DNA from 3 places in the Sporolactobacillus sp. KGMB 08714 genome. Region 3 is predicted to be linked to each of the others. Evidence: riboswitches for the same ligand, from Rfam matches in the RefSeq annotation. Region 3 holds a riboswitch; each other region holds the start of a gene.
The links. A riboswitch is a leader RNA that binds a small molecule or an ion and turns the genes downstream of it on or off. The one in region 3 is predicted to bind cyclic di-GMP.
Positions count from the first base shown of each region.

Region 1: it holds a riboswitch for cyclic di-GMP, as region 3 does, so the genes downstream of both, Q6A92_RS19070 (EAL domain-containing protein) here and Q6A92_RS14975 (response regulator) in region 3, are expected to answer to the same signal.
Region 2: it holds a riboswitch for cyclic di-GMP, as region 3 does, so the genes downstream of both, Q6A92_RS16770 (SH3 domain-containing protein) here and Q6A92_RS14975 (response regulator) in region 3, are expected to answer to the same signal.

Region 1 is NZ_JAUUBW010000073.1:64,007-68,317, forward strand. It holds gene flgL (flagellar hook-associated protein FlgL) at 1-281, shown strand, start outside; gene fliW (flagellar assembly protein FliW) at 352-795, shown strand; gene csrA (carbon storage regulator CsrA) at 801-1,046, shown strand; cyclic di-GMP riboswitch class I at 1,744-1,835, shown strand; gene Q6A92_RS19070 (EAL domain-containing protein) at 1,988-2,707, shown strand; gene Q6A92_RS19075 (PilZ domain-containing protein) at 2,719-3,294, shown strand; gene Q6A92_RS19080 (helix-turn-helix transcriptional regulator) at 3,558-4,311, opposite strand, start outside.
Region 2 is NZ_JAUUBW010000045.1:110,762-115,072, forward strand. It holds gene Q6A92_RS16760 (ketopantoate reductase family protein) at 1-297, shown strand, start outside; gene Q6A92_RS16765 (C39 family peptidase) at 751-1,548, shown strand; cyclic di-GMP riboswitch class I at 2,104-2,189, shown strand; gene Q6A92_RS16770 (SH3 domain-containing protein) at 2,448-4,311, shown strand, end outside.
Region 3 is NZ_JAUUBW010000035.1:421-4,731, forward strand. It holds gene Q6A92_RS14970 (cupin domain-containing protein) at 16-657, opposite strand; gene Q6A92_RS14975 (response regulator) at 1,078-1,437, opposite strand; cyclic di-GMP riboswitch class I at 1,509-1,595, opposite strand; gene Q6A92_RS14980 (YjcZ family sporulation protein) at 2,159-2,275, opposite strand; gene Q6A92_RS14985 (hypothetical protein) at 2,826-3,218, opposite strand; gene Q6A92_RS14990 (TIGR01906 family membrane protein) at 3,572-4,219, opposite strand.

The DNA of each region.
Region 1 (4,311 bases), on a different contig from region 3:
CCGGAGAGCAAATCGACGGTTTCCTTGATAAGATTGATACACATCTGAATGATGTGGCAAACGCTCAGGCGGATGTCGGTGCAAAGCAAAACCGTGTCGATACGATCAGCAGCCAGCTCGATGCGCAGAACACAATGGCGACTCAGATCATGGCGACGAATGAGGATGCCGATTATGCGTCGGTCATCGTCAATCTGAATCAGCAGCAGAATGTTTATAACGCTTCGCTGGCGGTCGGCGCCAGGATCATCCAGCAATCGCTTGTCGACTTTTTGAAATAATATTGAATGGATCCGGCGCAGAGGGAATGGCTCTGTCGGACATGATAAGGAGAAGGGATTAAGGCGGATCATGAAAATCTTTACTAAGTATTTCGGCGAACAGGAAGTCGATGCGTCGGAAATTGTGACGTTTCCGGCGGGACTGCCCGGATTTTCCGATGAAAAACGTTTTATCTTCCAGCCTTTCGGTGAGGTTTTCTCCATTCTGCAGTCTATAGATCGTACAGAGATCGCTTTTGTCACGACGTCTCCGTTCCTTTTCTTTGACCGATACAGTGTGGATCTTCCGGATCATTTTGTCCGGCAGCTTGCCGTGCAGTCGAAGAGCGATGTGGCTGTCCGTGTTATTGTCAGTGTTCAAAAGCCTTTCTCCGAGTCGACGGCGAATTTGAGAGCACCGGTCATCATTAATACCCGGGACAGGGTCGGCAAACAATATATTCCGGAACGGTCTTCTTATTCACTGAGGGAGCGGCTGATGCCGAAAGCGGACACCCCAAAGAAAGGGGTATGAGGGGCATGTTGATACTGACACGCAAAAAGGGAGAGTCGATCCGGATCGGAGACATGATCGAGATAAAAATCGTTGCCGTTGACGGCGATCAGGTCAAACTCGGCATCAATGCTCCGCGGGAGATTGAAATCCACCGCCAGGAGATCTACGAGGCGATACAGAAAGAAAACAGCCAGGCTGCGGCCGGACAATTGCCTGAAGATGTGCTTCAGGCAATGAAGGGGATGAAAAAGGAGAAAAAGGATACATAAAATATGCCGTGGGCAGAGAACGGCGTCTCAGTTGTTTGAACGCTCTTTGAAAAGATTGCACGGCTCCTTTCGGATGCCCGATGGATGCAGGTAGAGCCGGATGCTTTGCAGAGCCCTTTATCCCGGATCAATAAGCGGGCCGGTAACGCGGTTTTGAGCTGTTTTCTGCCTCTTTGTGCGGGCCGAAGCGGCAAAGCCCATTTTTGACGATTGACCGGGAGATGCTGTGCGGGAAGCATCTGTTATTAATGGAACTCGTCTTTGGGAAATTATTTGAAAAATCTGATATAAAGTGAACGGAAACGGATCATTATGCCTGAAACTCAACGGTAAATCTTTGAAAATAAAGAATCGACAGCCAGCGGCCCGAAAGGCGGACAAACCAGCAAAATAAAAATTGAAGCGTATTCTCCCTTTTTCCCGTTCCGGCAGTCGATGCGATCCTTGCCGTTCCTTTACCCCGCATTCGGATAAGCAAAATGATAGAATCCGTTTGTGGGGTTTCATTCTGCCAATCAGGGAAAAAACTGTACCATTGATCTTTTTAACGCTAAAAAGACCGCCGGATCTGACAAAATGCTTCTTATATCGGAACAAAAATGAAAAACAGGTTTGACAGAAAATACACCCGAATAGGTAAAAAAGCATTGGAATGAATAACCATTTATGATATAACAAGGTCGTATTCATGTTAACTTTTGAAAAAAGGCACCCTTGTCGAAAGATAAGGTCGCAAAGCCGCGGGCCTAAAGCGAGGTTCGAGATCGCCAAGGCGGCCGGGCTGCCGAAAAAGTTGAGGCTTGAGAGGCTCGTCAACGTTCGGAGCAGTTTTTTTTGTTAAGAACTATAAAATTTTTCAAAGACTGGGCCAGAGCGGCCGGGCAAATTAAATTATCTTTGGGCCGGCCGGCTCATGGCCTGGTGAGAGGAGATGAGCCAAGGTGCAGCAGGAAAGCGGTTTTATAAAAGATGAGTTGTTTGAGCATCATTTTCAGCCGATCGTTGATCTGACTGATTGCACGGTCAGAGCTCATGAGGCGCTTTTTCGATCCCAATTTTTCGCAAGCCCCGAACAGGCTTTTCAGTTGGCAGTAAAAAAAGAGCAGCTTTACGAATTAGATTCGCGGTCTGTTCGCAAAGCCGTTGATACGTACTTAAAAGCAGGTTACTTTGAGAAAGGGAAAAAATTATTTATCAATGTATACCCATCTACCGTACTTAATAAAAGTTTTTTTTCCTTAATCGATCATATTATTGATCGTTTTCCCGGTTTAAGTCAATCCATTATTTTAGAATTTGTGGAAAATGAGAGAATCAGAGACTTTAATAAAATAGAAAACGCCGTCAAAGAGTTGAAGAAGTACGGATTGGGAATGGCCATAGACGATTTCGGCAAGGGCATTGACGATATCAACAGAACGATCGAGCTTGATGCGGACTACATCAAACTCGACAGATATTTCACCTCTCATTTGTTTACATCAAAAAGGAAACAAGCCTATGTTAAGTTTCTTGTCCAATATTGTTCTCAATTCAAATTGAAACCGATCCTTGAAGGAATAGAAACAGCCTGTGATATTGACGTTGCGCGATCGCTCGGCATTCGCTATGCTCAGGGCTACGCCCTCGGGAAACCGCAGCCACTTACCGGTATATCGTGAGGTGCTGACCGATGATTGTTTACGCGGCTGTCGCAGGCTTTATCGCTGCAGAAATCATCATGACAGCCATCGTCTATCTGATATTCCGTGCCCATTATCAGGGAGTCGTCGAACATGAGAGAAAAATCATCGTCGGATTAAAAAGGCAGTCGGCTGCGGTGCATCGGTATGATCACTTGAGGGTCGACAAGGGCGAAAGGAGGAAACATCACAGAATCCTGCTGGATCATGAAGGGTGTACCGTCCGGATTGTTGATTTCGGAGATCGTTCCCTGCAGGCTCTGAATAATAAGACAATCCATGCCGAGCTTATCGATATCAGCCTTGGCGGCCTCAAGTTTGCCTGCAGGCTTAACTTCCCGATTGTCGAGGACGTGCTGATCAACATTTCATTTCAGGCGGAAGATAAAACGCCGATTTATCTGGTCGGTACCGTGGTCAGAAAAGAAATAAAACATGAACGGAGGGAGATCTTTTACGGCGTGCAGTTCCGCAGCCTGACGGCAAGGGAGGAAACGGCGATCCAGAATTTCATCAATCAGAAGGAACTGGCCAAAAAGAAGCTCGGCTTGATGAATCCAAGGTGATTCTGATCGCGAAACGAAAGGGCAGGCTTTGGAACTCATAAAAGACGCTCAGAATGATTGCGCCCCCCGCATTTACGATCAGGTTTTTTGAGAGGAGATATTCCGTTTCAGAAGAGCTCCGTGCCACCTCACCGGCAGCAAGTCCTGAAGGTTCGAATGCGCGTCTTTCAGATACGACGTCCGGGGTTCGGATGACTTCTCTGAAAAAATGATCGGAAAATTATTCCATGATGCCGCCGACTCAATATATCCCTGGGCCGATTTTACCATCTGGCTGCCTTTTTTCGAATTATGTTCCGCAGTTCATGCGGTATCATCACGGCTTTTAAATCATCTCCTAAAAACAGCAGCCACTCGGCGTAAGAAGCCAAGTGTTCCACACCGTGCGTTTCAACAAAATCTGAAAATCTTGCCGTTTGTTGAAAAGCGTCTAAATAGTGCAAGCTAAGCGATGGCGGGTGTATTTGTTTGAACTTATTGATTGCCGAGCTGCCTAACTCGACAATTAAATTCGGTTCCGGCCGGTTGACTTTTAATAGCGCGGCGAGCTGCTTGTGCGGCATCGGCGCCTGATTATCCGGACGCACGGCCTGAATGCGGTCGACTCGAAACGTCCGCTGCTCGCGGCGCAGAAAATCAAAAGCGGCTGCGTACCAATTTGCATGGCGGCGGAAAAAATTTAACAGGTAGACGCGCCGCGTTGTCTGTTTATCAAGCGGTGCCCGATAATCGAATATGAGATAACGGCTTTTTAATGCGAGTTCGAGTACCGTTCTAAGCATCGGTGCGGCAAAATCGGTCAGTTCCAGCAAGTCGGGGTTGTCGGGATTGGTGTTTTCAAATTGCAGTAAGCGTTTTAACTCGATTAACTCGTCCTGCTGATCGGCTGAGGCAATCGCCAATAATTTTTCACTGAGCGTTCTACGATTTTGCAAATAGGGAAGCTGCTGATTGGCTGTTCCTAAAAAAGCGATAAACAACGCTTTAAGCTCATCGTGGGTAAATTGCACGGCCGGC
Region 2 (4,311 bases), on a different contig from region 3:
CGGCGGCTTCTTCTCGACATGAAGAGTGAATTCATGAAAACGGCACGTGCCGCAGGAGTGGCAATCAGACCGAAATTCTCCGATAACGTACTTCTTCCGAATAAAGAAGTCCGGAATCATAAGACGTCCATGCTGCAGGATCTGGAGAATGGCAGGAAAATGGAGCTGGAAGCAATACTCGGTTTCGCGATTGAGGTGGCTCACGAGCATCGTGTTCCCGTTAAAACGATTGAAAGTATTTATCATCTTCTTTGTTTCATTGAAAGAAAACGTACTTTATCACAAGGTGTCAGATAAGCATTTACCGGAGCCGGGCGTCACTTTCGCTACATGAATGAGCGGCCCTATTGACGGATTGAAGTCTCTGAACGCAGGAGCGAAACAATGTGAATTGAAGCGCTTGATGCGGCTGCCCATTATCGATTTTTCGACGAGGGGCAGCTCTTTAACTTTGCGGCACGCCGAGCCGTTGGCTGGAAGTTTTTATTTTATCAGCGGATATTCTGCCGTGACAGTTTCTCTTTTTAAGTAAATTTTAATAAAAAAAGGCGAAAATAGACGATGACTATTGACATGCCGTATGATTTATTGAATCAGGGCCGGTGTCCGGTCCGTCTTCGGCGGAGAAACGGCAGACCGGTTTCATGAATTTTTGGCTATCATCAGCAGATAAAAAGCGTGGAATGGAGTGGAGAACGTTTTAAAAGTTTTTATGCAAGGACAGAAATGTAAATGTGGGGAGGCAGATATATGAAATTCGCCGGGAAAATTTCATGGCTTTTCTTTACTCTTCTCCTTTTTCTCATCGCCGGCGGCCTCCTTGTCGCGGGAGAAGTGGACAGCCGATCCGGCCGAGTGAGCACTCCGCAACAAGTAACGAAAAAGGAACAGACGACAGTTGAGCAGAAGAAAGTGAGTACTCCTGCTAAATCGGCGGCGAAGAATGTTCTGCCGCAGGAAGTGAAGCTTTCCGCACCGTTTACCAGTCAAAAACCCGAACTGCCGAATGGCTGCGAAATTACAAGCCTGACCATGCTTCTCAATTCGGCGGGCGTTCCTGTAGATAAGATGACACTTGCGGCGAAAGTAAAAAAAGTGCCTTTTTCTTCAGGAGGCTATCAGGGGAATCCGAACATCGGTTTTGTCGGCAATATGTATCATGGTGATACCGATGACCCGGGATTGGCGGTTTATCACGGACCGATAGTGGATCTGGCAAGACAATATCTGGGCGGAAGAGTCATGGATCTAAGCGGAGACGGATGGGACCAGGTTGAGCAGCGGCTTGCTTCAGGGACTCCGGTATGGGTTATTGTCAGCATAAATTTTCAGCCCGTACCTGAGGGAGACTGGCAGACCTGGCACACCCAGCAGGGAGACATGCGCATCTCTTTTATGGAACATTCGGTTCTTGTGACGGGCTATGATAAAGATAATGTCTATTTTAATGATCCCGAGATGAGCAGCGGCGGCAGTAAGGCGGATAAATCAGATTTTGTCGAGGCGTGGGAACAGTTCGGAAGTCAGGCGGTCACCTATACTAAGTGAAACCGATGAATGTCTGTTCCGGCCTTGACAGCATCTGGGAAATCATTCCTCCTGCTAATCCGCGATGGTCAGTGGCATCATGCAGCCGGCCGGGTGATCGAAATCTCCTGCCCGGCTTAGACGGAGTTTACGGAATACTTGTTTCAAATCAAAAAATATCGACGAACGGCGATTATAATTTGCTGGACGTCGATTTTTTTATGGCGGGCGGCTGCTTCTTCGGACTCGGCGTCGCCATTTTCAGCAGGGCCTGTTCCGGCCAACTCTGAAACAAGACGCGGGATAATTGTCCCGGATTTATAAAGGATTTTCCTTTGCAAGTGAGCAGAATGCCCTTATTGGAAAAATGAAAAGCTGTTAAAGAAAGTCTAAAATGTTTTAAATGTTATCCGATAATAAGTATGAGCAGTGTTTATAATTTCCTATGAAAGTGAGACCTATTTACGTATAAAAGCCGTATAAAGGTTCGAAAGTTGCGGGCTTAAACGGCTGTAATGTTGCAGGCATCCAAAATCTGGTTTATATTGAATAATATACAGCTAGTTTGCAAATCTCTTTTCTAAATGGCAAAGCTGCTGAAAAGCAGTGGCGCAAAGTCACAGATCTAAGGCGTGATTCGCTATGATGGCTGGACTGCCGTATTTTTCTCATGTTTGAGCGGAAACGTAAATGGAGGGAGTTTTTATTTTGCTTTTTGGGGATTTCCGTTTTTTGCTTTTTCAGCCTATCTTCATGCATCATTCCGCCCGGCCTGATAAATGATGATGAAAAGCGGCACTATGCATGCTCCTCGTCCTATAGAAATGGATTTCATCTATTAAGTTTTTCCTATAAAACAAGTTCCATATTATGACAAATTCTATTTTTAATTTTTTGCTGCAGTGGGGGTGTGGATCACATTGAATCCAAATCGCGGTTTGACAGTAATCGGCACATTTGCAGCGGCGGCCGCGGTGACGGCAGCAGCCGGTATAGTACCGTCGCAGGTTTCCGCTCAGGAATCTTTTCAGCCATACGAAGGACAGGCAACGGATGATCTGAATGTCCGCAGCCTGCCGGGGACCGATCAGCCGAAGATCGGCCTGTTCTATAAGGGACAGACATTTAATGTCATCGGAATCGCGGGGAAAAGCGAGGACGGCAATTGGCTGAAAATCCAATACAAGAACGGCGTTGCGTACGTTGACAGTGCTTATGTTGTACAAGTGTCTCAGCCTGCGGCACCGTCACAGGCAGTACAGAGCGTTACGGCTTATCAGGGCACAACCACTGATAGCCTGAACGTCCGGTTCCTGCCCAGTCTGACAGGGACCATTCTGACGACTCTGCGGAGCGGCACTACGGTGACCGTTACCGGAAAAACGGCGGACGGCTGGCTGCAGATTAAATATAATAATGGATCAGCCTACGTATCTGCGGCCTACGTTAAAAACGCCGGCACTTCCTCGGCGTCGTCGACAGCGAAAGTGCTGTACACGGGGACGACGACGGACGACCTGAATGTGAGAACAGGAGCATCGACGAGCAGTACGAGGCTGGCCACGCTGTCCAAGGGGACCAAGGTAGAAGTGGTCGGGACGAGCGGGAGCTGGCTGCAGATTGTTTATAAGGACGGGACGGCGTACGTATCTGCAGACTATGTGCAGAAGCCCGGGAGTTCAAGTTCCTCCTCGACAGCGAAAGTGCTGTACACGGGGACGACGACGGATGACCTGAATGTGAGAACAGGAGCATCGACGAGCAGTACGAGGCTGGCCACACTGTCCAAGGGGACTGAGGTAGAAGTGGTCGGGACGAGCGGGAGCTGGCTGCAGATCGTTTATAAAGGCGGGACAGCGTACGTATCCGCAGACTATGTGCAGAAGGCCGGGAGCTCGGGCTCTTCGTCGACGCCGAAAGTGCTGTACACGGGGACGACGACGGATGACCTGAATGTGAGAACAGGAGCATCGACGAGCAGTACGAGGCTGGCCACGTTGTCCAAGGGGACCAAGGTAGAAGTAGTCGGGACGAGCGGGAGCTGGCTGCAGATCGTTTATAAAGGCGGGACGGCGTACGTGTCCGGGGACTACGTACAAAAGGCCGGGAGCTCGGGCTCTTCGTCGACGCCGAAAGTGCTGTACACGGGGACGACGACGGACGATCTGAATGTGAGAACAGGAGCATCGACGAGCAGTACGAGGCTGGCCACGCTGTCCAAGGGGACCAAGGTAGAAGTGGTCGGGACGAGCGGGAGCTGGCTGCAGATTGTTTATAAGGACGGGACGGCGTACGTATCTGCAGACTATGTGCAGAAGCCCGGGAGTTCAAGTTCCTCCTCGACAGCGAAAGTGCTGTACACGGGGACGACGACGGACGACCTGAATGTGAGAACAGGAGCATCGACGAGCAGTACGAGGCTGGCCACACTGTCCAAGGGGACTGAGGTAGAAGTGGTCGGGACGAGCGGGAGCTGGCTGCAGATCGTTTATAAAGGCGGGACAGCGTACGTATCCGCAGACTATGTGCAGAAGGCCGGGAGCTCGGGCTCTTCGTCGACGCCGAAAGTGCTGTACACGGGGACGACGACGGACGCTCTGAATGTGAGGACGGGGGCGTCGACCGGGAGTACGATACTGGCCACGCTGTCCAAAGGGACTGAAGTGGAAGTAGTCGGGACGAGCGGGAGCTGGCTTCAGATTATCTATAAAGACGGGACAGCCTATGTGTCCGGGGATTACGTACAGAAACAGGACGGCTCATCGGCTTCGACCGATCCCTCCG
Region 3 (4,311 bases):
GAAGAAGGAAAATGCTCAGTAGCTGTATCTTGAATCTTGAGCGTATGGATTCTGCGGCATATTGTGATCTTTCGGCAGCGGGTGTGAGTTTGATTTTTTTGGGCCGTAAATGTTTGACTGCAGACATTCATCAGTCGGTCCGATAACAATGGATGGTCCCTGCAAAGGGGCCAGGGCCTGCTTAAGCAGATGAGGATCCAGGCAGTACGTATGGGCGAGCACTTCAATCGGGGTCTTTGTTAAAAGGTCTGATCCGAATATATATTCCGGGTAAGGAGCATCAAAAATAGCGAGTAAATGGGTTTTATTTTGCGAAGCAATTTCCCAGTGCCACCAGCCTTGCGGGATATTTGCAACTTGACCGGGAGCGATGGGTATATTTGCGACTTGATTGGTAAAGGGATTAATCAACGACACGATGGCCGATCCGGAGATGCAATAGACAAGCTCCGACGCATTTTGATGATAGTGGGGTTCAATCACATGTCCCCGGCTTAGATAAATGTCAAGAAGCGATGTGTTGCCTAGCGTGTTAAGATTGTCCCGGCCCAAACGATTAATAAAATTCTCTGCGTTACGTGTATTAAGTCTGTTTCTATTAATGTCGAAAAAGTATTCGACATCAGGGGACGTATAGTCCATATAAGACGTTACCATAAGCATGACTCCATTTCCGGAATTTTTAACACAGAGTTATTGTATGATCGGCGGCCGCCATAGGTGTCTGACCTGCTTTGTTTAAACACTATTGATGACTATTATGCCTATTCAGGGCGGCATATCCTCCCTGCTCATCTGCTCTTAAAATTAGCTATGCTATCGGCGGCTGCGATTCCGCCATGCTGAAAAGCAGGATCCGGCATCGGAACGCGCCGGGTCTGAAATCTGTTTCGATGATACGCATATACGCAGCTGTTGGCTTTGCACTGTTTCCTGCCGATTTTTTAAGTGCTGCTGAAGGGTATGTTTACCGCACTGCGGCTTCCATCTTCTCACCGCACTGAAAGCGGACGCTGGCAGCCCGCCGCAGGACGGAAGAATCACGTGGGGATGGGGCTATCGCAGAATGAAAATTATTCATTTGAACGTATTTGCCAAAACGTTATTTAGATTGTGAAGATAGGGTTTAACGATAAAATCTCTGGCGCCGATGTTAATGGCTTGTATGATCGCTAAGCGGCTTCCTATGGATGAACACATGACAACGTTTGCTTTTGCGTCGAATGCGATTATTTTCTTCAGGGCTTCAATTCCGGTTAGGATCGGCATTGTCACATCCATTAAGACAACATCAGGACGGACTTTCATATATTGGCGAACGGCTTCACAGCCATTGGCGGCTTCACCGATCACACGGAAAGTGTCGCTGTTTAATATGTTTTTTAAATAATTTCTCATAAAATGGGAGTCATCGACAATGAGAACGGTTTTTTTCAATCTTGAATTTCCTCTCTCTAAATGTAAGGCAAATTAGAAAAGAGCATTCAGTTGATTGTGCAGGAAAAATTCCCGGCAGCCCGGCTGCCCTGGCAAAATACTACTTTAGGTCCGTGGCTTTGCGTCTTTTACTTTCGTAAAATTTGCCCTATAGGTATATTAGCACCTTAAAGACCTAGATAAATGTGCCTAATTGCCTACAAATTTGTTAAGAAACAATACCGATAATATGCTTGGAATAAAGTAAGTGAAGCGTGTGATGACTTGTTTATAATAAAATGAAGGTTCACTTTTTACAATGGACATTGATAAAGTGCTTAAAAGAACATATCAAGGAACTTTGTTTTCCCTGCAATGTCCGGAGCGTCGTCAGGCTTTCCGACGGTCGGATTTTTGATTTTCATCAGAAATTATCAGAAATTATAGGAATGAGAAAAGATTGATATAAAATGGCCGTTTTCGCTAAGCAGCGCATAAAACGGGCCGGACAGCGATATATTTTCTGGCTGATAAAGATCCGTGGATGCGGGTGAATGGCACTGAAAAACGGTATCCGGCGATGAAGGAAGGGAGCGGCTGATTGCGCGGATTTTTGATTGATCCATGTTGATGAAATAGAACAGGGCGTCCCATCAATCGATTTTTCGATGCTGAGATGCCCTGTTTGCCCAAAAGAAGGTGAATGGCTGAAAATGGGTTTGAATTTGTCGGCGTTCGTGGATTAATACCAGAACGAAGCGCCGATAATAATTAACAAAATAAACAGAACGATAAGCAGCGCGAATCCATTGCCGTAACCTCCGCCGTATCCGTATCCATCAGCAACAGGAGCCCCCATTAGCGACACCTCCTTCTCTTACATGTTGATGCAGTATATGAGCGGATGGACGGAAGCGGAACGGATTAAATGCCCATTTACAGGCGGATGATCGATTCAGCCTCCATTTGTCTAAGAAAATACGGCTCATGATAACAGGAGAGGCCGGACCATCGCCGAATGCCGAAACTTCCTGCCGGCACAGTCAAAAATGCCCGCCTGAATGGCTCTTTATGCATTGCAGGGACGGACAAACCGCCCCGTTCTCATTCTTCGGAGAAAGGATACAAACGGATCTGCCGCACGGTTGCGGGGCAATGCCGGGGAGCCTGTAGAGATGGACAAACCGCCCCGGTCTCATTCTTCGGAGAAAGGATACAAACGGATCTGCCGCATGGTTACGAGGCAATGCCGGGGAGCCTGCAGGGACGGACAAACCGCCCCGGCCTCATCCTTCGGAGAAAGGATACAATGATCCCGCCGCATGGTTGCTGAACATCCCCGGAAAGCCTGTACAGAAAGTGTAATATAACAAAAAAAGCCCGGGTTTTCCGGGCAAATATAAATTCTTTCAGACCCAAAACGGGAACCAAAAAGGTGTAATGAATGGAAACCCGAAAAGGGGAAAGGGAACGCGAAAGGGAGAAAAACGGGCGAATCCGGGAAAGCGCCCGAACTGTCTGGTATCCTCCTCTTCCCTTTTGTGATTGTCTTTTTCGGCAACCAGGATGGTTACTGCTTCATGATCGACGCTGAGGATGATTCCTTCGATCACTCTTCCGTCTTTTAAATGGCCCATAACATAATAATTAATGTGTTTTTCGCACAAATCTTTTATCTGTTTGTGGTCATGAGGATGATGATGGCCCGTGTTTTCTCCCATCGGATAGTTTGTCGGATAATTGCCGGTCAAATTGCTGTTTACATCCCGATAATCATAAAACTGTCCGGCTTCTTCATTCATCTTCACATTCCTCCTTTGTCATGAACAGGGTATTCACCCAGGAAGAAATGTGTTCTTTAAAAAAAGCTTGCTTAAGGTTCGGAGCGTCAAGATGTTTTTCCATTCGCCGTCCGAACATCGGGAGGTCCGGCCGCCCCTCTTATTTCTGAGAAATTTGAACGCTCTTTCTCTTTTTTTGCTGCTTTTTTTTAAGTATTTTTTAAGAAAAGCGGATTATGCTAAAAGAGCCTGATAAGGCAAATCATGTCTCTTTTTATTTTAAGCCTCTTTTTTTAGCCCTCGCCTGGGGCTCTTTTTTTTTTGAAACGATGATTCTGCCGCGGATCGGCGGGTACTGTACGCTGCAGCATCGATCACCCGCGTGTTTTCCGGGTCAGTGTTTTATAGGCGATCATGAGCAGAAGGACGGCAGCGAGAATCAACCCGAGAACCATCATAGCTGCGTGGAAGAAAAAGGATTCAGGCAGAATGGTGATTACCGGATCCGTCGCCGCGTTAAAAATCCAGTAGTTATTTCTGAAAAACAGTTTGTGAAAGAGGATAAATGAATCGTTGAAATCAAGGAAAAAAGCGGTCAGCGGAACGATCGTAAAAAGGATCAGGGCAACCGCTGTCGTTTTTAAAAAGTGAAAGTCTTTATTTCTAATGTTGGAATAAAAGCCGGCGGCTCCGGCAATGCCTGTAACGAGCAGAAGAATATCGATCCCTGTAAAAATTCTTTTTACATCCTCAAAATGAATACGCCCGTGCTGCGAGTAGGAGAGTGACGGCAGATGGAAAGTCTGAGGCATCGGGTTCAGCAGATAATCGATCATATAATTATAGTTTTCAACGATTCTTACCCGGCTGAGATGCGACTGTACGGGGATATTTAAGTATTGAATGTCGAAATAGTAAAGCGGTTTGAACAGAAGGGTCAGCTGAACGGAAAGACAAATCAGAAACAAAGCGAGGAGCAGTGAAAGTCCGTTCTGAATGAATCGATAACTTGAAAAGGGCAATGGGCACACATCCAATGCTGATTTTTTGATCACGCATTCATTATAATAAATGCACGCAAAAAATGATAAAAATAGCCTGTAAAAGCGGCGAA